2 regions of the Agromyces sp. NPDC055520 genome follow, and region 1 is predicted to be linked to the other one. Evidence: predicted binding sites of a transcription regulator. Region 1 holds the regulator's gene; the other holds the start of a gene.

Region 1 (3,371 bases):
CGACGCGAAAGCCGCCCTCTCGGGAGTGGTGACACTCACCAGAAGAGGGCGGCTGCTCGCAGACGCCGTGGTCAGGCGGCTGCTCGACGACGCGTCGGAGTTCGCTGGGCCGGGTGTCAGCTCACGAACTTGATCGACATCGGGTAGGTGTACGGCTGGCCCTGGTTGGCCTTCACCGCGGCGATGATGCTGAACACGATGATGACCACGTAGACGGCGAGGATGATGAAGATGCCGATGACGATGATCGTCAGCACGTAACCCACGACGAGCGCGATCGTCATCGTGATCTGGAAGTTCAGCGCGGTCGCCGTGTGCGCTCGAACGAACGGACCCTTGTCTTTCAGGATCAGGTAGCCGATGAGCGCGGGCACGAAGCTGAAGAAGATGCCGCCGATGTGGATCAGCGTCGCCCAGAGCTTCTCGTCGGCCGGGCTGAGCTGCTGGCTCGGCTGCTCGTAGGGGTTCACCGGCGGCGGGGGAGGCGGGGTGGCATCGGACATGGTGTCTCCTTGGTCGGGTCGCCCGGGGGGCGAGGGTTCGGTCTCGACGCCCGACGAAGGGCGTCGAAACACTCCATGCTGGCACAGAAGAGCACGCCGGGTGAGGAATTCTCCCGGCGTGCTCGGTGCCTGCTCGCTTCGCGACTCGTTACTTGATGAGGCGCACGGCGAACGGGTAGCGGTAGTGCTGGCCGTCTTTCGCCTTCAGGAAGGCGATGATCGAGAACACGACGCTGACGATCCACGCGGCCCACACGAGCAGGAGTCCGATGAAGATGAACGCCAGGATGTACCCGATCACGTAGACGAAGAGGATCGTGATCTGGAAGTTCAGCGCCTCTTTCGCCTCGGTGTTCGTGAACGAGCCGCGGTCCTTGAAGACGAGCCAGATGATGAGCGACGGCAGGAAGCCGAGCACGCCGCCGAGGTGGGCGAAGGAGCCCCACTGCACGTCCTGCTCCTGCGAGAGGGGTGCGGCGGCGGCCGGCTGCTGCGGCGGGACGGGCTGGGCGGGGTCAGGAGTGTTGGGGTCGGTCATAGTGCGTGCCTTTCGGGTTCTGATGAACCGCGTTTCGCGCGACGGGTATCGCTGCCGGGGGGTGACTCGCGGGATACGCATACGGTATCGTCGCCGCCCGGCGCTGGCAACGGCATCGTGTCGGGATGTCGCGATATGATTAGCACTCAGTCAGAACGAGTGCTAAGCGGCTGAGGGAAGCGAGGGCCATGGTCTCCGAACGCAGCCTCGCGGTGCTGCGCGCGATCGTGCAGGACTACGTCGCGTCGCGCGAACCCGTGGGCTCGAAGTCCATCGTCGAGCGCCATGCCTTCGGCGTGTCGGCGGCGACGATCCGAAACGACATGGCGCTGCTCGAAGAGGAGGAGCTCATCGCGGCTCCGCACACCTCGTCGGGCCGCATCCCCACCGACAAGGGCTACCGCGTCTTCGTCGACCAGCTCACCGAGGTGCGCCCGTTGACCTCGGCGCAGCGGCAGGCGATCGAGACCTTCCTCGGCGAGTCGAGCGATCTCGACGAACTGCTCGCGCGCACGGTTCGACTCATCGCCCAGCTCACGGGTCAGCTCGCGGTCGTGCAGTACCCGAGCTTCGGCAGCGCCCGCGTGCGCCACGTCGAGCTCATCTCGCTCGCACCCGATCGCGTGCTCTGCATCCTCATCACCGACTCGGGGCAGGTCGAGCAACGCCTCGCCGAGCTCGAGCAGCCCGTCGACGACGAGACGCTCTCGTCGTTGAGCGCGCGGCTGAACGAGATCGCCGGCGGCCGGTCGATGTCGGATGCCGCGGACGCGCTGTCGGGCGAGATCGACCATGTCGACCGGCACCACGCCGCGGTACTGCACACGCTCGCGGTGACCCTCGCCGAGCAGGCGCGTGCCCAGCGCCAGGATCGCCTGGTGGTCGCCGGTGCGGCGAACCTCGTGCGCACCGAGCAGGACTTCGCCGGTTCGATCCTCGGCGTCATCGAGGCGATCGAAGAGCAGGTCGTGCTGCTCAAGCTCTTCGGCGAGATGGCGAGCGACGAGCACGCCGTCACGGTGCGGATCGGTCGTGAGAACGCCTCGTTCGGCCTCGGTGAGACCTCGGTGGTGTCGAGCGCCTTCGCGATCCCCGGCCGCGACATCTCGCGGCTCGGCATCGTCGGCCCCACCCGCATGGACTACTCCCACAGCATGGCGGCGGTACGCGCCGTCGCCCGTTACCTCTCCCGAACGCTCGGCGAGAACTGAACCCCGCCGCCCGGCGAACGCGACCGGTGGCAATCGAAAGGACAAGCCCTCCGTGGCAGACCACTACGAGGTCCTCGGCGTCTCCCATGACGCCACTCCCGACGAGATCAAGAAGGCGTACCGTCGCCTCGCGCGCGAACTGCATCCCGACGTCAACCCGGGCGCCGAGGCATCCGAACGCTTCAAATCCGTGACGCACGCGTACGACGTGCTGTCCGACCCGAAGCAGCGCCAGCAGTACGACCTCGGCGACCAGGGCGGCTTCGGCGGCGGTCAGAACTTCGGCGGGTTCGGGGACATCTTCGAGACCTTCTTCGGCGGCGCGCAGCAGAGCCGTGGGCCGCGCTCGCGCCGCGAACGCGGGCAAGACGCCCTGCTTCGCGTCGAGGTCGGTCTCGACGAGGTCATCTTCGGCACGCACCGCGACATCGAGGTCGACACCGCCGTCACGTGCGAGACGTGCCACGGCTCGTGCTGCCAGCCCGGCACCTCGCCCGTCACGTGCGACATCTGCCACGGCACCGGCTCGATCCAGCGTTCGGTGCGCTCGCTCCTCGGCAACGTCATGACGTCGAGCCCGTGCGGCACCTGCCGCGGCTACGGCACCGTCATCGCGACGCCGTGCGTGACCTGCCAGGGCCAGGGCCGCGTGCGCGCCCGTCGCACGGTGCCGGTCGACATCCCCGCCGGCGTCGACACGGGCGTGCGCCTGCAGATGCCGGGCTCGGGCGAGGCCGGGCCCGCCGGCGGCCCGAACGGCGATCTCTACCTCGAGATCAAGGTCAAGAACCACGACGTCTTCAGCCGCAACGGCGACGACCTGCTGTGCACCCTCGAGGTCTCGATGACCGACGCGATCCTCGGCACGCACGCGACGGTTCCCGCACTCGACGGCGACGTCGAGATCGAGCTCAAGCCGGGCCTGCAGAGCGGCGAGATCCTCACGGTGAAAGACCGCGGCGTCTCGCGGCTTCGCGGCTCGGGCCGCGGCGACCTCAAGGTCGGCATCCAGGTGGTCACGCCGACGAAGCTCTCGTCGAAGGAGCGCGACCTCATGCAGCAGTTCGCAGCGGCGAAGAAGTCGCCCGCGCCCGAGCTCAGCCATTTCCAGCAGGGCAT
Region 2 (3,371 bases), on a different contig from region 1:
CCTCAGCGATCGACTGAACTTCGGCGACGCGCCGGTCTCGACGCCGAGCGCGGCGCCGGTCGTGACGGCCGAGCCGGTGATCGCCCCCGACATCCCGGTGCTCGTGCTGAACGGCACCGCCACCGAGGGGCTCGCAGCCCAGGCCGCCGAGGCCCTCTCCGCGAACGGCGTGCCCGTGGGATCGACCGCGAACGCGAGCGAGGACACTCTCACCGAGACGGTCGTCTACTACGCGACCCCCGACCTCGAAGGTGCTGCCCGAGGCGTCGCCCAGTTCCTGCCGGAGGCCGACGTGCGGGTGTCGGATCAGTTCGCGGCGACCGGCAACCAGCTCGTCGTCGTGCTGGGCTCCGACTACGCCGACGCGACGGCCGGCTGACGCGGCCGGCTGACGCGGCCGGTTGACGCCGTCGCACCCGAATCGTTGCCATTCCGATATCGGCTGCGCTCGGCAGACCCTTGTGCAGCGACGCCCCGACGTGAGTATCTGGATGCGGCCGCTCAGGCCCGATCGCACGGTTCCGTCCCTGGCACCGTTCGAGCGGGCGGGCGGCCCGGCACAGGCCACGGGCGCGTGCTGATCACACACGGCAACATGGGAGCAACGCATGGCGAACGGAACCGTCAAGTGGTTCAACGCTGAAAAGGGCTACGGGTTCATCACCGTCGATGAGGGGGGCCAAGACGTCTTCGTCCACTACTCCGCCATCGACATGTCGGGCTACAAGGTGCTCGAAGAGGGGCAGGCGGTCGTCTTCGAGGTCGGTACGGGTTCGAAGGGGCCGCAGGCCGAGGGCGTACGCCCGGCCTGACCGACTCGCGGGACGCGTCGCCGGTCGGGCGGCGCGTTCTCGCAACCGCGGGGCCGGCGCGTGGGTACGCTGACCGCATGCGAACGCAGGCCGCACCGGCCCCGCGGCGGGGGGCGCGATTCGGAGTGCTCGTCGTCGCAGCCGCCCTGACACTGGCCGGCTGCCAGCCGGCACCCGAGCCCGGCCCCGCCCCGAGCGAGGCGAGGCCGAGCGCGGACGCCGCGGCATCCGCCGTCATGTTCGCGCCCTTGCGCGGCACCGTCGCCGACGCCGCCGCACTCGCCCACCCCTCGCTCGCCGTGAAGATCGACAACCACGAAGAGGCGCGGCCGCAGATCGCGCTGAACCGCACCGACCTCGTGTTCGAGGAGCTCGTCGAGGGCGGCCTCACGCGGTACGTCGCCGTGTGGCACTCGGATGTGCCCGACGAGGTCGGGCCCGTGCGGTCGATCCGCCCGATGGATCCCGACATCGCCTCGCCGCTCGGCGGCATCATCGCGTACTCGGGCGGCCAGGAGCAGTTCGTCGAGATGATGATGGCGACCCCGCTCGTCAACATCGTCTTCGACTACGACGACACCGGGCTCTTCTACCGCGCCGACGAGCGGCCGGGCCCGCACGACGTGATCCTGAAGGCGGCCGAAGCCGTCTCGCGCAACGCCGCGCTCGCCCCGCCGCCCCCGCAGTTCGCCTACGGCACCGCCGACCCGCTCGCCGCGCCGGCGCTCGCCGCTGCGCCGACGACGCGCATCGAGCTCGTCTTCGCCGACGGGCGGTCGCCTGCCTGGGACTGGGACCCCGCGACCTCCCTCTGGCTGCGATCGCAAGAGGGGGCGCCCGATCTCGAGTCGTCGGCCGAGCGCGTGCACGCGACGAACGTGGTGACCCTGCGGGTCGCCGTCGACGACAGCAGCTACGTCGACATCCCGAAGACGATGCTGATCGGTTCGGGTGAGGCGTGGGTGTCGGTCGCGGGCCGCACGGCCCACGGCACCTGGTCGAAGGATGCCGCGGGGTCGCCGATCACCCTCACCGCCGACGACGGCTCGCCGCTGCGTCTGGCGCCCGGCAACACGTGGGTCGAGCTCGTGCCCGATGCGGGCACCGCGACCTTCACGCCCTGAGCGGACAGCATCGACCTCGCTTGCACTCGTGGCGGTCGAGTGCCAGAATCGATTTAGCACTCACTCGATTTGAGTGCTAACCCAACGAATCTTTGAAGACGTCCGGGAAAGGACGAGAGAAACACATGGCAAAGATCATTGCTTTCAACGAGGAGGCCCGTCGTGGCCTCGAGCGTGGCCTCAACACGCTCGCCGACGCGGTGAAGGTGACCCTCGGCCCGCGCGGCCGCAACGTCGTGCTCGAGAAGAAGTGGGGCGCACCCACGATCACGAACGACGGTGTGTCGATCGCCAAGGAGATCGAGCTCGACGACCCGTACGAGAAGATCGGCGCCGAGCTCGTCAAAGAGGTCGCCAAGAAGACCGATGACGTCGCCGGCGACGGCACCACGACCTCGGTCGTGCTCGCCCAGGCGCTCGTGCGCGAGGGCCTGCGCAACGTCGCAGCCGGCGCCGACCCGATCTCGCTGAAGCGCGGCATCGAGAAGGCCGTCGCGGCAGTCACCGCCGAGCTCGTCTCCAACGCCAAGGAGGTCGAGACCAAGGAGGAGATCGCCGCCACCGCGTCCATCTCCGCCGGCGACCTCGAGATCGGTGCGCTCATCGCCGAGGCGATCGACAAGGTCGGCAAAGAGGGCGTCGTCACCGTCGAGGAGTCGAACACCTTCGGCACCGAGCTCGAGCTGACCGAGGGCATGCGCTTCGACAAGGGCTACCTGTCGGCGTACTTCGTCACCGACCCCGAGCGCCAGGAAGCGGTCTTCGAAGACCCGTACATCCTGATCGTCAACGGCAAGGTCTCGAACATCAAGGACCTGCTGCCGATCGTCGACAAGGTCATCCAGACCGGCAAGCAGCTGCTCATCATCGCGGAAGACGTCGACGGCGAAGCACTCGCGACGCTGATCGTCAACAAGATCCGCGGCATCTTCAAGTCGGTCGCCGTCAAGGCCCCCGGCTTCGGCGACCGTCGCAAGGCGCAGCTGCAGGACATCGCGACCCTCACGGGCGGCCAGGTCATCTCGGAAGAGGTCGGTCTCAAGCTCGAGAACGTCACGCTCGACCTGCTCGGCTCCGCTCGCAAGGTCATCATCACCAAGGACGAGACGACCATCGTCGAGGGTGGCGGCGACGAGGAGGCCATCGCCGGCCGCGTCGCGCAGATCCGCAAGGAGATCGAGAACACCGACTCCGACTACGACCGCGAGAAGCTGCAGGAGCGCCTCGCCAAGCTCGCGGGCGGCGTCGCCGTCATCAAGGCGGGTGCGGCGACCGAGGTCGAGCTCAAGGAGCGCAAGCACCGCATCGAAGACGCCGTTCGCAACGCGAAGGCCGCCGTCGAAGAGGGCATCGTCGCCGGTGGTGGCGTCGCCCTGATCCAGGCCGGCAAGACTGCCTTCGAGAAGCTCGACCTCACGGGCGACGAGGCGACCGG

What was found. The regulator HrcA, encoded in region 1, represses chaperone genes, less so after heat shock. The targets are predictions, from matches to a motif close to TTNGCACTCGNNNNNNNCGAGTGCNAA.
Region 2: a site for HrcA is predicted at 1,990-2,016, ahead of groL (chaperonin GroEL). Genes of this name have one in related genera too.

What each region holds. Positions count from the first base shown of each region.
Region 1 is NZ_JBSHJY010000005.1:65,345-68,715, reverse strand. It holds gene hemW (radical SAM family heme chaperone HemW) at 1-133, shown strand, start outside; gene ACWGST_RS04390 (DUF4870 domain-containing protein) at 117-503, opposite strand; gene ACWGST_RS04385 (DUF4870 domain-containing protein) at 652-1,041, opposite strand; gene hrcA (heat-inducible transcriptional repressor HrcA) at 1,230-2,252, shown strand; gene dnaJ (molecular chaperone DnaJ) at 2,305-3,371, shown strand, end outside.
Region 2 is NZ_JBSHJY010000034.1:14,478-17,848, forward strand. It holds gene ACWGST_RS12970 (LytR C-terminal domain-containing protein) at 1-379, shown strand, start outside; gene ACWGST_RS12975 (cold-shock protein) at 609-812, shown strand; gene ACWGST_RS12980 (DUF3048 domain-containing protein) at 890-1,936, shown strand; gene groL (chaperonin GroEL) at 2,062-3,371, shown strand, end outside.